One region of the Paenibacillus sp. FSL H7-0943 genome, then DNA from elsewhere that is predicted to be linked to it. Evidence: riboswitches for the same ligand, from Rfam matches in the RefSeq annotation. Region 1 holds a riboswitch; each other region holds the start of a gene.
What was found. Region 1 has a riboswitch for cyclic di-AMP ahead of NSQ55_RS25265 (TrkH family potassium uptake protein). Riboswitches for the same ligand answer to the same signal wherever they lie in the genome.
Positions count from the first base shown of each region.

Region 2: linked by a shared signal. The riboswitch ahead of NSQ55_RS10920 (KamA family radical SAM protein) and the one ahead of NSQ55_RS25265 (TrkH family potassium uptake protein) in region 1 are both predicted to bind cyclic di-AMP.
Region 3: linked by a shared signal. The riboswitch ahead of NSQ55_RS00190 (3D domain-containing protein) and the one ahead of NSQ55_RS25265 (TrkH family potassium uptake protein) in region 1 are both predicted to bind cyclic di-AMP.

Region 1 is NZ_CP150148.1:5,780,038-5,785,759, reverse strand. It holds gene NSQ55_RS25270 (CPBP family intramembrane glutamic endopeptidase) at 1-1,296, opposite strand, end outside; cyclic di-AMP (ydaO/yuaA leader) riboswitch at 1,629-1,804, shown strand; gene NSQ55_RS25265 (TrkH family potassium uptake protein) at 1,869-3,227, shown strand; gene NSQ55_RS25260 (TrkA family potassium uptake protein) at 3,241-3,912, shown strand; gene NSQ55_RS25255 (LysR family transcriptional regulator) at 4,401-5,303, opposite strand; gene NSQ55_RS25250 (succinate dehydrogenase cytochrome b558 subunit) at 5,706-5,722, shown strand, end outside.
Region 2 is NZ_CP150148.1:2,552,776-2,558,497, forward strand. It holds gene NSQ55_RS10910 (DinB family protein) at 1-191, opposite strand, end outside; gene NSQ55_RS10915 (YafY family protein) at 275-1,186, opposite strand; gene NSQ55_RS10920 (KamA family radical SAM protein) at 1,329-2,498, opposite strand; cyclic di-AMP (ydaO/yuaA leader) riboswitch at 2,639-2,780, opposite strand; gene NSQ55_RS10925 (AraC family transcriptional regulator) at 2,829-4,496, opposite strand; gene NSQ55_RS10930 (ABC transporter substrate-binding protein) at 4,636-5,661, opposite strand.
Region 3 is NZ_CP150148.1:39,078-44,799, forward strand. It holds gene NSQ55_RS00175 (AbrB/MazE/SpoVT family DNA-binding domain-containing protein) at 92-346, opposite strand; gene NSQ55_RS00180 (HD domain-containing protein) at 642-1,925, shown strand; gene NSQ55_RS00185 (TatD family hydrolase) at 1,977-2,747, shown strand; cyclic di-AMP (ydaO/yuaA leader) riboswitch at 2,946-3,175, shown strand; gene NSQ55_RS00190 (3D domain-containing protein) at 3,461-4,627, shown strand; gene rnmV (ribonuclease M5) at 4,804-5,355, shown strand; gene rsmA (16S rRNA (adenine(1518)-N(6)/adenine(1519)-N(6))-dimethyltransferase RsmA) at 5,352-5,722, shown strand, end outside.

The sequences.
Region 1 (5,722 bases):
GGCTTCCTCAGATAAACCAGCGAGCCATGCGACGATAGGCAGAAGCCAAGCATATCTCATGTTATAAGGAGATTGGGTGGCGTCTGTAGTAGACCAATTGTGCAAGGTAAACGATAATATGATGAACATAACCGTCTGCACCCCTAGCAGAACGAAAGCCCAGATGTATCCAGCCCGGATACTGTCCAACACATATTGTCCATAGCCGGGCTCTTTGGCGCGGGGCCAAGGGTTCATGCCTTCCTCTTTTCGCCATAGGCCATTACCGCCCACTAAAGAGAAGTAGAGCAAGGAGGACATCAGCAGGCTGTACAAAGCATAAATGATAAACATAATGACAGAGGTAATCTGTGCTTCTAGCCCTTCGCCCGTTGATTCAGGCAGCATATTATAGGTGCTGATCATCATGATTACAAAATAGGCTGAGCTTAGGAATACTCCACGTTTAAAGGAAGTATGCTCTCTTCTAAGAATACTGTAGACGAGTGCCAGAATTCCTAAAATCAGTGTGGGTATACCGTAACCGAATAATGTTAGCTTTTCCGCTAAAGAGGTCTGTCCTTGTACGTAGGAGGTATGCCAAGCTGGTGCAGTGAATCCGGCATTAAAGCTGGATACCTGCTCTCCACTGAAATCAAAATAATAGTGCAATAAGGATTCGCCGACCTGAACAGTACTATCCGTATACACTAGCCCATGGCTTCCTGTATTCGATTCAATTTGTAGCTTGGCAGGATTTACTTCCCATTCCTGAAGCCAAGGACGAGCAAGATTCTCCTTCTGCGCTAGAGTGAGGTCAGCTCCCTTGTCCTCTTTTGCACCAACGGAAGCGATGCCTGACCCCTCTTCGGAGGTAACTTTTGCAGCCTTTGAGAAAGCGACAATCTTACCGTTATACATATTGAGGTCAACGATGATTTGCGGCTCTTGCTCCGCTGAAGGAGTAAGCGTTGCACGAAAGACATCAAAAGGATATTTTTGATCCAATTTTTTCTTGGTGTAGTCCTCCACAAGCTTCTCGCGAGACATATAACCATAAAAGGAAGAGTCCGTCTGGTAAAGTACATTCCATTGATCGTTTGGTGCTTCGGTGTAGTTGAGCTTTTGTTCTGCGAATAATATGGCTTGATCACGGGCTTCTGCCTTGCTAATGACGGTGGTATCTTCACCTGTAGGACTACTAAGCAGTGAAGGGGAAATCTGAAACATAATAAATAGAATAAGACCGATAATGCCCGAGATGATGAGCCTCTTGGAGAGGGCACGTTGCTGTAAGGGCTGGCCGACGGGATTCATGTAACGCCTCCTTGTTATGTACTGTGACAATGTTATGTTCCATTATAGTATTAGTGCCTGGTTGGTTACAAAAAACATTATATGTTCTTTTTATGGGTAATAGAGATAGTATAGAATAGTCATGTGAATTTATACCATGAATTTTATCGTGTTCATTTCTGTTCATTTCTGCACGAATGATGAGAATCGGTGTAATTGCAGGGAAAACACGGAAAAGTGATGAGAAAAGGCACTCCTTTTGATGCAGTCTCTTTAAACCGCATTTTTTCATGTGAATGAGCATTAATTGTGTCTTTGTGAATTCACTAAATAACGTATATAATTTGTATGCAATTGTATAGTAGCCGAATTTCTGGTGAAAACGGGGGAACCATAAGAAGTGATGAAAAGTGGAGTGTACACGATAAATGGCACTTTCATCAGGGGTGAATTTCGTTCTGGGAACGAATAGGGCAGCCTGCACAGTCCGAATCCGACAGCTAACCTCGTAGGCTAATTTACTGCAGGAACCAAGTCAGCATTGGTTTTCCAGTGCTTTTTTTGTTGGAATTTTTGATAAGAAGGTGAGCAAAGTGGCTTCACAGTTTCGCAGGATTTCTGAATTTAAGTTTCTGAAGCTCTCGCCACCGCAGATACTGGTGCTTGGTTTTGCATCGATCATTCTGATAGGGGCCCTGCTGCTTATGCTGCCCATCTCAAGCACAAGCGGGAATTCCGTGGAATTTATTGATGCATTATTTACTTCAACGTCGGCAACCTGTGTTACAGGGCTTGTTGTGCTGGATACCGGAACTTCGTTCACGATTTTTGGGAAAACCGTAATTATGATCCTGATCCAGATCGGCGGCTTAGGTTTTATGACCATGGCCACTCTATTTTCACTGGTGTTAAAGCGTAAAATATCTTTGCGGGACAGGCTAATCCTACAGGAAGCCATGAATCAAGGCTCTATGGAAGGAATTGTGCGACTGATCCGGAGAGTCCTCATATATTCTCTTGTCATAGAAGGCTGTGCCGCTGTGCTGCTGTCTATTCGCTGGGCTTTTGATATGCCGTTGGGAAAAGCGATTTATTATGGCATATTTCATGCGGTGTCTATGTTTAATAATGCGGGGTTCGATATTTTTGGGGATTTTCGCAGTTTAACTGATTATGTATATGATCCGCTTGTGAATATTATTGTAATGTTTCTGATTGTCTCCGGCGGGATTGGTTTTATTGTAATGTCAGATCTGGTGGAGTTTCGGGTAACCCGCAGGCTGTCTCTACATAGTAAAGTTGTCCTGTCCACCAGCACAGGGCTGATTCTGATCGGAGCTTTGGTTATTTTTATATTTGAGTTTACTAACACTCGTACCCTGGGTTCACTGAATTTCGGCGGTAAAATATTATCGGCCTTCTTTCAATCCGTGTCTCCCCGTACGGCTGGCGCGAACACAGTAGATATTGCTGGACTTCGGCAGGCTACACAATTTTTTATAGTGATTCTTATGTTTATTGGTGCTTCTCCGGGCTCAACGGGCGGCGGGATCAAGACAACAACCTTTACAATGATGATTGGTGCTGTAATTGCTATGCTGCGTGGACGGGAAGATGTTGTGTTGTTCCGTTATCGGCTGGCTCAAGAGCGCATCTACAAGGCATTAACGATCACGCTGCTGGCTTTGTTGTTAATCGCCTCTGTGTCGATGATACTCTCCACAACTGAAGACAGTAATTTCTTGGCAATCTTGTTTGAGACGACCTCCGCCTTTGCTACGGTAGGACTGACTATGGGGCTAACTCCGGAACTGTCAGCGATCGGTAAGATTCTACTCTGTCTGACGATGTTTGCAGGTCGGCTAGGTCCACTAACCTTAGCATATGCACTCGGTCCCAAACAGGGTAAACCACTGTATAAGTATCCGGAAGGTAAAATAATTATTGGATAGGAGTTAATTAGAAATGAAAGCACAGCAATTTGTAGTAATCGGCTTAGGTCGCTTCGGTTCAAGCCTGGCGCTTGAGCTGATGGAAATGGGCTACGAGGTGCTCGGCATTGACCACCATGAAGAACGCGTGGAGGAAATGAGCGATCAGCTGACGCATACGGTAGTAGCAGATGCTACAGATGAGGGAATTATGCGCTCGCTTGGTGTACGGAACTTTGATTGTGGGATTGTTGCGATTGGTGACAATATGGAGAGAAGCATTCTGGCGGCCATTTTGTTGAAGGAGATTGGAGTCAAGCAAGTGGTGGCTAAGGCAATCTCTATCCTTCATGGCCGCGCACTGTCGCGGCTGGGGGTTGATCGGGTTATTTTTCCGGAGCGGGATATGGGGATTCGTGTGGCACATCAGCTGGTGACGCCCAATTTGCTGGATTATATTGAACTGTCCAAGGATTATAAAATTGTCGAGCTGACCGTACCGTCCTGCATGAACGGCAGAAGCTTGTCTGATTTAAATACAAGAGCTAAATATGGCTGCAGTATTGTTGCCCTAAATAGGGAAAGCGGAATAATCGTCGCTCCAACTGCCCATGATTATTTGAGTGAAGGCGATGTTATGGTACTCATTGGTCCTAATGAAAGTATTGACCGTTTTGAGAGTGAAGTTGTGAACCAAGAATCATAGAAAAAGAAGCTGACTCAAAAGTAGTGAATTCTACTTAGGGGCAGCTTCTTTTTTATGGAGTAAAGAGTAGGAAACGTATTGGATTTTAATATGCCATATGACTATGGACCATGCGTAGTGTTCTATAATGTTGGTTTGGTCGGTGCGCGACTTGCTAGGTGTGGTTATCGTACGGCTTGAAATTAGATGATTTGAGGTATCTGTGACGGTGAAATATGTGTGACGAAAAGCGATATGCGTTCTTTGTTTGTACGATGTACAGAGTGGGTGTGAACTAATTAGGGAAGACCTCCCTAAAAATAGCCGCTATTCGCTCTAAATGAACGACATTAGGGAATTCCCCTCTAATAAACAGAGGAATTCCTTTATTAGTTAGTTACTGAATGGGCCGAAAATAGGGGAGTTTTCCCTAATTCCTCGATAAGTACTTCACTTATTGCCTCATTTGGAGATCACTAGGTGCGCCCCTTGATTCATTTGGTCCGGCTTTACTGCTCACGTTCTGTCAGAAACATCTCTTCGGTAACTTGCACCAGACTGCGAGCCGCCGTGCTCATGCTTCCATCGTCACGGTAGATCAGGCAGGTGGTCCGTTGAGTCTGTTCCAGCTCCTTGATATGTAAGGACACCAGCCCGCCGCCGTTCAGCAGTTCTGGACGCAGATAAGACTTTGGCAGCAACGCAGCCGCTTTGACAGTCGGAAGCAGCCGTACGATGGCTTCGAAGGAGTCAATCTCCATGCGCACATCGGGATCAATCCCGCAGCGCTGGAATAGATCGTCCGTCAGACGCCGGTACCAGGTCCCCTTTGAGAAGAGAATCATAGGCAGCCGGGATAGATTATCCATGGTTAGCTTGGAAGATAAATTTAAAGGATGCTGCTCTGAGACGACTAGTCGCAGTTGATCCTCAAATAGAGAAATGCAGCGCAACCCGGGTTCTTGAATAGAGGAAGCGATCAGACCTACATCTGATTTTCCCTCACTAACTGAGGATACGATCTCATGCGTTCGGCCTGTGATCAGCTTCAGCTCTGCGGTCGGATATTTGTCCATATAAGCGTTTACCAGCGGCGGAAGCGTGGTCTGCAGGGAGGTAAGACTAGCCCCCAAGGTGACAAGCCTTGGCTCCCCCTCTTTAAATTTGGAAAGGGCTTCCAGAAACTTGGAACGCTGCTGCCGTTGTTCAAGCGCATAGGAATAAGTGAGACGCCCAACCTCGGTTAATTCCAGTCGTTTGCCATAACGATTAAATAGTGCGACCCCCAGACGTTCCTCGAGTTTAGAAATTTTGCGAGACAAGGCGGGCTGGGATAGATTGAGCTGGCGTGAGGCCCGGTTTAAGCTGGAATGTTCCACAACTGCTGCAAAAACATCTAAATCGTCAAACATAATTGAGTTCCTCTCCTAATGCGATGTACGATCAGTAGTGATGAAATTCATAGCCGTAAGAGTAACTGTTCTTATTACATAAGGAAAATCAGGTTATGTCGGAAAATGTTGTTTTGCTAAATGAGAATTATTATCATATAAAATCTATTCTTATGCGTTTATTGTATAACGTTTAATAATTAGATTGCAATTCCCTTATAAGCGAAAAAAGAGTAACATGAAAAGTGACACAAGATATTCACATTTTGTGAAAAATAAAACTAAGTCCGGTAAACTCTAGGATAACGGTAAATTAAGGAATTATGTCATTGGATTGTCAACGTTATCCTGTGTCAAATGTAGTTCCGGCGGTGAATACCCATTAATGAAAACGCTGTTTTAATCGGAAAGGGGTTACTTTGTATGAAAGGATTTTATTC
Region 2 (5,722 bases), 3.2 Mb from region 1:
GCAGTGCCTGTTAATACAAGATACCACATCGTATCAACCGCATAGATATGGCTAAGGGCATGAGCGATGGTGGGAAATGAGCTGTTCACTTCTTGACTTAGCACAGAAGGCGGGAGTTCCTTGATTCTCCCCAGGATAGTTTGGTTTGCCCATGTGTGGTATTTAAACATTTCTACTGGATAATTTGTCATTCGTACATTCTCCTTTTGAATGGTCATGGATTTGTTTTTTGTTACTGTAGTTAATATAAAAGAAGAAGTATGACATCAGACTGTCATACTTCTTCATAAAGTTTGAGTGTGTTTTGAAGCTGCTCTTTTAAAATACCTCGCAATGCAGGGGGTTCGAGGACTTCGGCGCCGCTGCCAAAACTCAGCAGAATGGACCAAAGCCAACGTGCTTCCAATGGCTTATACACAGGAATTCGCATCGTCATGCTTTTATCGGAATGAAATTCCTTGTCGACTTGATGAAACTGATCCAAAGCTTCTGCCAAAGCCTCAGGGCCTACCCGGATCACTATTTCCTCCACCTGATCTGCCCTGTTTGAACAGCCGGCCTCTTTGGGTACCTCATGTTGCGAATGAAAGGTATCCTGCGTCAGGAACAAATTCAGCATCCGGGAAAGTCGGAACTCCCGATAGTCCTGCCGAGCCCGGCAATAACCATAGATGTACCAGTTGCTATATTTAAAATGAAGCTTTACTGGTTCCATTTCACGGGTTGTACGTTCATTTTTTACACTGATGTAATCAAAACGGACAACATTTCGTTCCGCAATAGCCGCACGTAAAAGAGGAAGTGCGTCAGGATCCGTACGCCGGGTTTCAAGATCCACCGCGAGACTAGAGGTCTGTGGCTCCGTTCCAATCGTTTGCAGCCGTTCAATGGTTCCTTGCGTATGCTCATCTTCAAACACGGAAGAAAGACTGTTAAGTACAGTAATCAGAGAAGTGACATCATACGAACGGAGCAGGCTTTTATCCATTTTATATCCGTCCATGATGCCATATCCACCTTTAGTACCCTGATACGATACGACCGGGATGCCAGCGGCACAAATCACATCGATATCCCTATAGATTGTTCGCTGGGAAACCTGAAACTCTTCAGCCAGCTTGGAGGCAGATAAAACTTCGTGGTTCAATAGTTTATAGATCATAGAAATCAATCGTTCCAATTTCATGTGTGCATTCCCACCCATTAGTCCATTTCGTGTTACAGCGTGATTATATCATAGATTTTTTCGGGCTAATTTTGGGCGGGAGGAGTTTTGTTGTTGGTGATGAAGAAATATCCTATGACAGAGTCTGACAGAGCTGATTAATCTATTTACAGATTAAATCCGCAGGCTCGCCTGATAAATCATTAACAGAAATAATAGCATCGTTTTTTTTCACAGGTGGGGTCCAATATTGCTCATTCCCAGGCAGGTCATCGAACCATTCGGCGTCCTTTGGACAATCTAGAATCATAAATTTTCCGTATTCCTGATCTCTGGATTGATGGTATTTGAGATAGGCTTTCCCGTTATCAATGGCGAGAATTTCTATTTTTCCTGAGGTGTGGCTCATGGATAAGCGTACTCTTTTGCCAAGTCCTGAGGTTCTGGCTTTGGCTTCTTCTACAATTTGATAGACTTGCTCGAGCGGTAATACGAAATCTCGGTTTCCGGCTACGGGCCGGTTCACAAAGAAGTAGTAGGGTGTAACGCCAGCCCATGAAAGCCGGTCCAGTAGTTCCCCTAAAATAACGGGATCATCGTTGATGCCTTTGAGGATGGGGGTCTGATTTACGACAATTGCCCCTGCGTTGTGGAGAGCTTTAAATGCTTTTTTGGCTTCAGGTGTGATTTCACGAGGATGATTGATGTGCGCCATAACATAGATTCGTTTGTCTTCGGTAGAGTAAGTACGAATCAGCTCCAGCAGCTCTTCGTCTTCAGAGATCCGCATCGGATTAAATACGGGAATTTTGGAACCTAGTCTAATGATCTTAACATGCTCAATGCTTCTTAGATTTTCAATAATGGATCTTAGCTTCGGTGTGGAGAGAATTAAACTGTCCCCGCCCGTAAGAAGTACGTTGTTAATCTCCGGATTCTTTGCGATATACTCCAAGCCCGGAGAGACATCAGCCATCGCCTCTTTCACGTCATTTCGGAACAGACGCTTACGGAAACAGTAGCGGCAATAAGCCCCGCAGACCTCGGATACAATCAGCAGTGCAGTTGTTCTATACTTGTGCTGACAACCAGGTACCACATAATTCGTGTCCTCATCGGAGGCGTCCCAGCGCCCATATTCCAGCAGTTCACCTTCGTTAGGAATAACCAGCTTACGGATGGGATCATTTGGATCATCCCAGTTAATTAAAGACAGATAGTAGTCATTTACACGAAAAACAAATTTGTCCGTAATTTCTTTCAGATTCTCTTTTTCCAGCTCAGACAACATAGCTATTTTGTTAATATCCGTGAAGTACTTTACCTTTTGCACGTACATCTCTCCTTTGTCTCGTAGTGTGAGAAATGAGGGAGCCTTAGTGTCAAAGGCCAATCTACTGCCAGCAGGGTCCAAAAAAAGCACAAAAAGAGACCCTTAGCAAGGGTCTCTGGTTATGTAAATAACATGAAAAGCAGACCCATCCACTGCTGACGAGGTTAGCTGACGGACTCGGGTAAGATGGTACCCTACATTCTAATGCTCAATGATTCGCCCCAATTAACTGGTTCCCCCGCTTTTCAACTGTAAAAGTTGGAAATTAAGCGTAGATAAAGTATACCCTATGAAGTTTTGAAAAGTCAAAAGAGAATCCTAGATTCACCTTTAATTGCTAGCGCTACTTCCGCCGAGTAGTTTTGGCAACAGCGTTAGCAGCTTCTCCCGGGTTAACGCATCACTAGAGTTCCATTTGCTTCCGTCGAGCAGATAAACATGTTCCTGACGTACTGCCGGGAGACTGTTCCAAAGTGAACTGTCTAGTAATCGTTCCATCGCAGCTCGCGAGTCTTTGCGTTCCGGAATGAGCATGAAGATATGATCTCCGGCGTAGGCAGGCAGTCGCGTTGGATCAACTTCGGCGAACCCTAACTCTTCGTCCAATATGGCCTGGATCTCTTCGGTCGGTTGTAAACCACATGGGGCATAAAGCGCAGTGGAGAATCCGGACATTCCCATAGCATATAGATGATCTCCATGATCATAGACCAAAGCAGAGGCGGTTTCTCCAACTTGAAGGGTTGTCGTGTAAAGCTGCTGCCACATGGCAGCGTTTTTGATTGTGAATGACTCCAGCCATGCTTCGGCTTCGCGCTGTTTACCTAGCCAACTGCCTAATGTCCGCATTCGGTTGTCGAGAGGCGCAAAGGAATCAAAGGTGAGTGTCGGAGCGATACCAGAAACTGCTCTGTAGGCTCTTTCATCACTATTTGCCAAAATGATCAAATCTGGGTTTAGGGAAGCGGTCAACTGCGGGTCCAGTGGAAACCCGACGTTGGCGAGCTTCTTAAGCCGATGTTTATAGACGCTGTTCCGGGCGAACGCTTCATCTCCACCGATAGGCTTTACGCCTAACGCGAGAAGGTCGCCAAGTGTTTCGCCATGATAGACAATACGTTTCGCTCGCTCTGGAATCTCCACCTCATGACCCGTCCAATCCTTGACGGTAAGCTTACGACTTTGCTGATGTGCATATTGTCCGGGTGTAACTCCGGTTTTTTGCCGAAAGCGGCGGCTGAAATAGTATTCGTCCGAGAAGCCGACCAGTCTGGCGATTTCCCGCAGTGGTTCAGTCGATTCCTGCAGGAATCGTTTGGAATGATTAATGCGCAGATCCGTCAGGTATTCAAGCGGCTTTTTACCCGTAAGCTGCTGAAAGATCGGTGTATATTGCCAGATTGATATTCCCGCCAGTTCAGCTAACTGCTTCACGGTGATACTCTCTGTATAATGCTCCTGAATGAATGTTATGGTCTTTTCTACGGATTCCGTAGGACTTGGCAGGTGTTTGGAAGGGTAATTATGCTCAAAAAGTAGCAGCAGCAATTCTTGGAATTTTAATTGTCGCTTGAATTGTTGTACATCATCGGTGTTATTCCTGTTCATGAGCAGGTCTTCGACTAGTCGGATTACCTTGGTGAACGGGTGCACAATTAACTCCCGTCTGCCGGAAAGCAGCTCTCCAGAATATCGTTTAGGATGCTCGGTTGTATAAATTGCTGTAAAGGTGATGAGGTAATAATACAACGTCAGCTCCTGGTTGTCCGTACTATAGGAGATTCCAGGAGATAGTAGATAACATTTATCCGTACTTAGTATCACGCTTTGATCATCGAGGTTCAATTGTCCGTTCCCTCCAGTAAATATGAGAAGGGTATAGTCCTGGGTTGTACGCGTTATAGAGCTTGAATCGGCAGCTTGAATCATCAGTTCGGCCTCGTTTAGCTGAAATAGCAGAGAGTGGAGTGGGGGGCAGGACGATGATGTATGCAGCATGGGTTCAGCCTCCGTTCATTTGGTGAGAATGATTATCAATGAATTCATTGTATATAAAAAAAAGAAGCATATCAACAGCTGTTGACATGCTTCTTGCAGTTTTTTATCAGCCTTGTGTTAAACTCTTCATCACAGAAGGTTATTTCATATTCAATAGCTGTGGAATTTCGCCAAGCAGCCATTCTCTTGTTGTCGCATCACTTGAAGTCTTCATGATGTCTTGTGTATAGACATATCCGTTCTTGACGGCAGGAAGGCTCTTCCAGATAGGGCTCTTTAATAGATTCTCTGTGGATTGTTTTGCTTCTTCTGCCACTGGAGTCAAGAGGAATATCCGGTCTCCGGCATATTCTTTCAGGACTTCCATGGATACTTCCTGGAACCCTTTACCTTCATCAAGGATCTTCTGAATAGCTGGAGTTGCCTTGAAGCCATTCTCCCCATAGAGTACCTGTGAAAGTCCGGTTGCTGCCATTATAAACAGTCTGTCTCCTGGATAATAAGTGAAGACCGCAGCCGATTCGCCCTCTTTCATGCCTGCGGATTTCAATTGCTTCCACATGTTCTCTTCAGCGGTTTTATACTGCGCAAGCCATGCTTCTGCTTCAGTCGTTTTCCCAACAATTCCACCAATGTCCAGCATACGTTCCTGGAGTGGGGCAAAGGTATCAAATATTATAGTGGGTGCAATTTTGGAGAGCTGTTCGAAATCAGCTTCATCTGTGCCCGCATAGATGATCAGGTCAGGCTGAAGCTCCAATGTTTTTTCCAGATTGATAGGGAAGCCTACATCCTCCACACCTTGTAATTGATCTTCAAAAACCTGGCCTTCGCCCATAGAAAGAGGATAACCTACCGCCTGCACACCAAGTGCGAGCAAATCGCCATAAGTTTCTCCAGAATAGATAATTCGCTGCGGATTCACCGGAATCTCTACAGTATGCCCTATGTAATCTGTATAGGAACGAGTAGTCGCTGCTGCTTCATCTGTACTGCTATCTGAGGGTTCTGCTGAAGGTACTGCGGTTGCAGCGGAAGAGTTCCCGGTTGCGTTTGCCGTACTATTGGCAGAGGATTGTTCCTTTGAGTTTCCGCACGCCAGTAGCAATGTACTCAGCAAAAATAGTACACATACCACAGCGAAGGACTGTCGTACCTTGTTCATATCTTATTGCCTCCCTATTATATGTAACGACCACCAATAATGATAATCATTCTCGATTAAA
Region 3 (5,722 bases), 1.2 Mb from region 1:
TAAAAAATACCTCCCGCGGTCACGGGAGGTCAAGGAGATATGAAAAGGTTAGAATTAACAATTTGATTAGTTCTATTATATACTATTTAATTTAGTTTGTCACAGGGGTAGGGATGGAAGATATGCATTCATGACAAACTATTTTTCCTTTAAAGTAAGTTACGTTCTCAGCGTTGCCACAGAAAATGCAGGCAGGCTCATACTTTTTAAGCATAATCCGTTCGCCATCAACGTAAATTTCCAGTGCGTCCTTTTCGCCAATGCCAAGTGTACGGCGTAATTCAATAGGAATAACAACCCGTCCAAGTTCGTCTACTTTTCTTACAATTCCTGTTGATTTCATCATAACAATCGTTACTCCTCTCAATGTTCCAAAAACGTCATTATTCGACATTGTTCACTGTTTTATGATACTTATAATACCAACGATTCCCAAATCAGTCAACCTTTTTTCATAGGCTGAATAAGAAAATTTCCATAAGAACTTTGAATGTCCCTATAAAAATTAAGAATTACCCTGAAAGCATTTTGTCGATTTACCAAGACCAAAAATGATACTTTTCGACAAAGTACGACATAATTACTTATTATATACTGATATTAGTTAAAATCATATTAAATTATTAGAAGGAGTTGATCTCATGAAGCAGCCGCTCACGGAAGAAAAAGTTTTCAAGGATCCCGTTCATAATTATATTCACGTACAGGATACGATTATTTGGCGACTAATTAATACAAAAGAATTTCAGCGTTTACGCCGGATTCGCCAGTTAGGTACCTCATATCTCACTTTTCATGGTGCAGAGCATAGTCGTTTTTCTCATTCTTTAGGAGTATATGAAATTACACGCAGAATCATTTCGCAATTTGAGCGCAGCGGGTATAAGGATTGGATTCCTGAAGAAAGTTTGCTTACTTTGTGTGCGGCTTTGCTGCATGATTTAGGGCATGGTCCATTTTCACATTCTATAGAAGAAGCTTTTGAAATGAACCATGAGGATTGGACCTGCCGAATTATTTTGGAGGACACGGAGATCACCGAAATATTGCGTGATGTGGAGGAAGATTTTCCTCGTAAAGTAGCCTCAGTTATCTCTAAGACATATGAGCATGAAATTGTTGTAAATTTGGTTTCTAGTCCGCTGGATGCTGATCGTATGGATTATTTGCTGCGTGATGCGTACTATACAGGTGTAAACTATGGAACCATCGATATTGATCGGATTTTGAGAATGCTTCGTCCTTATAATGGGCGGATTGTAGTAAAAGAATCAGGTATGCATGCCATTGAAGATTATTTAATGTCGCGTTATCAAATGTACTGGCAGGTATATTTTCATCCGGTGACGCGCAGCTCTGAAATTATTTTGCGTCAAATCTTCCGTAGAGCTAAAGAGTTGTTCCAAGAGGAGTACAAATTTCGCTTTATGATCGCTCCGCTGGAAGATCTCTTTCGAGGAGAAGTAACAGTGAAGCAATATTTAATGCTTGATGAGGCACTGGTACAGACTGCTTTTATGCAATGGACACTTGAAGAAGATGAGTTATTAAGCGACTTGTGTACCCGTTTTATTCATCGTAAACTGTATAAATATGTAGAGATTGAGAATTTGGATACAGATATGATTACGGAAATCCGCAGCAGTTTTGCGGGAGCGGGACTTAACCCAGAATATGACTTAGAGATTGATTATCCGACAGATTTGCCTTATGATGTGTTCCGTCCAGGAGCAGCCTTCGACAATAATCAAATTTTACTGCTTGATCGCAATGAGCAATTGCGGGAAATTTCAGAGGTATCGGATATTGTGCGCTCAATAAGCGGAATTCATCGTGGCAGATATCACCTATATTTCCCACAGGATAAGCTGAAAAAAGCCCTTACACGGTTGCCCTCTTCTGTAGCAGAGATTTTTGCAAAATAATACAAATATTTATGGAACTATTGATAAAAACAACAAGGAGTGAGCTTTAAAATGTATCTGTTCGACACACATACACATTTAGATGCGCCTCAATTCGACGAGGATCGCGAGGAAGTTATAGCTCGTGCAGTAGAGGCCGGAGTTAGCAAGATGATCAATATTGGATTTAATCGGGAAACGATCCCTTCAACGATGAAGCTGGCTGAATCTTATGATTATATTTATGCAGCGGTGGGCTGGCATCCACAGGATGCGATTGATATGAAAGAGGGGGACCTCGATTGGATCGCCTCTCTTTGCAGCCATGAGAAAGTGGTGGCCATCGGAGAGATTGGGTTGGATTATTATTGGGATACCTCTCCCAAGGATGTGCAGCAGGAGGTCTTCCGCAAACAAATTGGACTAGCCCGTGAACTAAAAATGCCAATCTGTATACATGACCGTGATGCCCATGAAGATGTCGTACGGATTTTACGGGAGGAAAAAGCAAATGAAATAGGTGGCGTAATGCATTCTTTCTCAGGCAGCTGGGAAACCGCAAAAATGTGTCTAGATCTAGGATTTCATTTGTCATTTGGAGGACCGATCACGTTCAAAAATGCCAGAGTGCCTAAAGAGGTGCTTGCACAGACGCCATTGGACAGATTATTGATCGAAACAGACGCTCCATATTTGACTCCACACCCCTTCCGAGGCAAGCGAAATGAGAGTGCTCATGTGAAGTTAGTAGCAGAGGCTGCGGCTGAAATTAAAGGGTTAACATGGGAAGAATTGGCTAAAATTACGTATGCGAACGCACTGGAACGATTTGGGATTGTCTGAAAACAGGAGTAAAACGGGTGAAAAATAGAGAATGGCCGATATATTAAACTTTTTTAATATAAAAACGGCTGATTATTACAATATTTTAACCATATATTTGCGTAAACGTGGTTGAATCGTCCTTTACAACATGCATCAAAACAGGATATCATCTTTTCAGTGATGTGAGCTGTTGTTATTGTGACAGCCATTGATTCATGGATCGTCTCGCTGAGTCTCCGTATGGAGAACGGGGGAACCAATATTGAACTGCCGCATGCCTGTATCTTGAATACGACTAGGAATTGCCGCAGAACAATATTTGATTTCTTCACGTGGTCTTTGGGGTGAATTTAAGGGCAACCGCCGTGAGCGGGTGACCTGAAATAGGGCGTCTCTCTTTCGTCCGAACCCGACAGCTAACCCCGTAAGCGCAAGTAAGAGAGGCAACCTCGTGCACAAACATTCCCGCGTATTCTGACATCGGAGAAGCCACGAAAGAGTCCTCAAGAGAACTCTTTTTAGGCTTCTTTATTTTTGAATAAACTGAATGTTGCCCGCATACTGTTATATAACAGGTGTAGGAGTAGCTGTGCCGAGCAGGCGATCCATGAGCAGGAGACGCTAAGTTAATACGTGCGTATCCTGTGACAATCTCAAATAGTTTCGTCAAAGAAATTCAGTCCTCATGATATACAAATTGACGACGAGGCTATGTAAGGAGGATGGAGAGAATGGGCTTATTCCAACCAGAGGTATCCCATGATTCGCAGTCATCCAGCAGGTCTTTCGCATTACGGTGGGAGCAAGTAAATACTCGCGTACTTTTACTTGCAGGTGTGATTTCAATCGCAATCGCGCTGTTAATTCTGCTGTACGTACACGGTCAAAGTAATAAACAATTAGTTTTAGTAATAGACGGGCAAACACAGACACTTGAAACGCGAGAAGCACTTCTTGGTGATGTGTTGGAGAAAGAGCAAATTTCGCTGCAGCCGCATGATGAATTATCTTTAGGTCTGAGTGATGAAATAAAAGACGGTGACCGTGTCGTTATCAATCGTGCGCAGAAATTTAGCCTTACTGCGGACGGAGCAACAAAAACGTTATATACGACCGAAGACACTATCGGTCAAGCGATTGACAAACTGGGTATCAACCTAGAAGGCTATGACAAGATTTTTCCTTCGTTAGACACCACCATCTCTGCTGACATGGAGATTAAGATCGTTCGTATCAACAAGCAAACGGTACAGCGAACAACTAACTTACCTTTCCGTGTTATTAAGACAGCAGATCCCTCCCTTACTGTGGGAACAGTTAGAGTGGCACAGGCAGGCAAACCAGGCGTCATGGTTCAGCATATTGAAAAGATCTATCAAGACGGAGAACTGGCCTCTATGCGCATGATCGGCAAGGAAGTACAAACGGTAACAAAAGATAAGATCATTGCCGTTGGTACTAAAGCACTTCCTAAGCCTACTGTAGTTGCTAAAGCTACAACAACTTCCAAATCAAGCACTACCTCCAAAACGACTAAAGTTAGCGCTAAGACTAAGAACGTCACAAGCAAGGCTGGCGTAGACTTTGAGTACAAGAAGATGATTAAGAACGTCTCCATGACAGCTTATTCGTCAGAAGAGCCAGGGATAGGTACTAAAACTGCCTCCGGAACACGCGTAACGGAAGGTCGTACAATTGCAGTAGATCCGAATGTAATTCCTATTGGCTGGTGGGTTTATATCGATGGGCTTGGATTCCGCCGTGCAGAGGATACTGGCGGTGCCATTAAAGGCAATAAAGTGGATGTCTATTATGATTCCCTGAGCCATGCTCGTAATTTCGGCCGTAAATCACGTACCGTTTATGTGATTGGACCTGTGAAACCAGAGCTTAACTAGAACTGAAGCTTTTGCAAAAAATCCTTTGATAAGCTATAGTGATGATAACCGTTAAGGAACGCTGGATGATCATTTCGTTGATCGCAGAGCAACCGCTCATCACTTATACATTCTTTAACCAAAAGAAGAGGAGCGAATCCTCTTCTTTTTGCTTTTTTTGGAAGGAGTCAAGAAATATGATTAAGGAATTAATCGTCGTTGAAGGCAAAAGCGATACCGTAGCCATTAAGCGTGCTGTAGAAGCGGATACCATTGAGACAGGCGGATCTGCTATAAACCGGACTGTAATTGCTAAGATCGCGCTTGCTATGGAACGTAGAGGGGTTATTATTCTTACGGACCCGGACCATGCTGGGGAGCGAATTCGTAAAATCGTTTCAGCGAAGGTGCCGGGCTGCAAGCATGCTTTTATTCCAGAGAAGGACGCAACTCGAAAAGGGGATATCGGTGTAGAGAATGCATCGCCAGAGGCGATTCGTCATGCGCTGCGTAATGTACATACCTCTTTTGAAGGAGCACCTGCTTTGATTGGTATTGATGATCTTATGGCCGCTGGAATGCTTGTACACCCTCGGGCTGCTGAAAGACGTATGGCGCTTGGTAATTTGCTTGGAATCGGATATTGTAACGGCAAACAGCTGTACAAGCGGCTGGCGATGTTTGGGATTACGCGGGAGGAATTTGCCGGGGCTCTCGCCCAAATTGATCAGGGAGGCATTACTTCATGAGTGGTAGAGAGGAAATTTCGACTCCAAAACGGACCAAAGAGATTATTCAACGTTATGGATTCAAGTTCAAGAAAAGCCTGGGACAGAATTTTTTGATTGATCAAAATATTTTGGACAAGATTGTAGACGCTGCTGGACTAGATAGCGATTCTGGGGCGCTGGAGATCGGGCCGGGAATTGGAGCGCTGACGGAGCGTCTGGCACTAACAGCGGGTGCTGTAACTGCCGTAGAGATTGACCGTAGACTGATTCCAATATTAAAAGACGTACTTTCCCCCTATCCCCATGTTAAGGTTCGTAACGATGATGTCCTCAATGTGAACTTGCAGGAAATGTTCAAGGAAGATTTCACCACTGTGAACAAGGT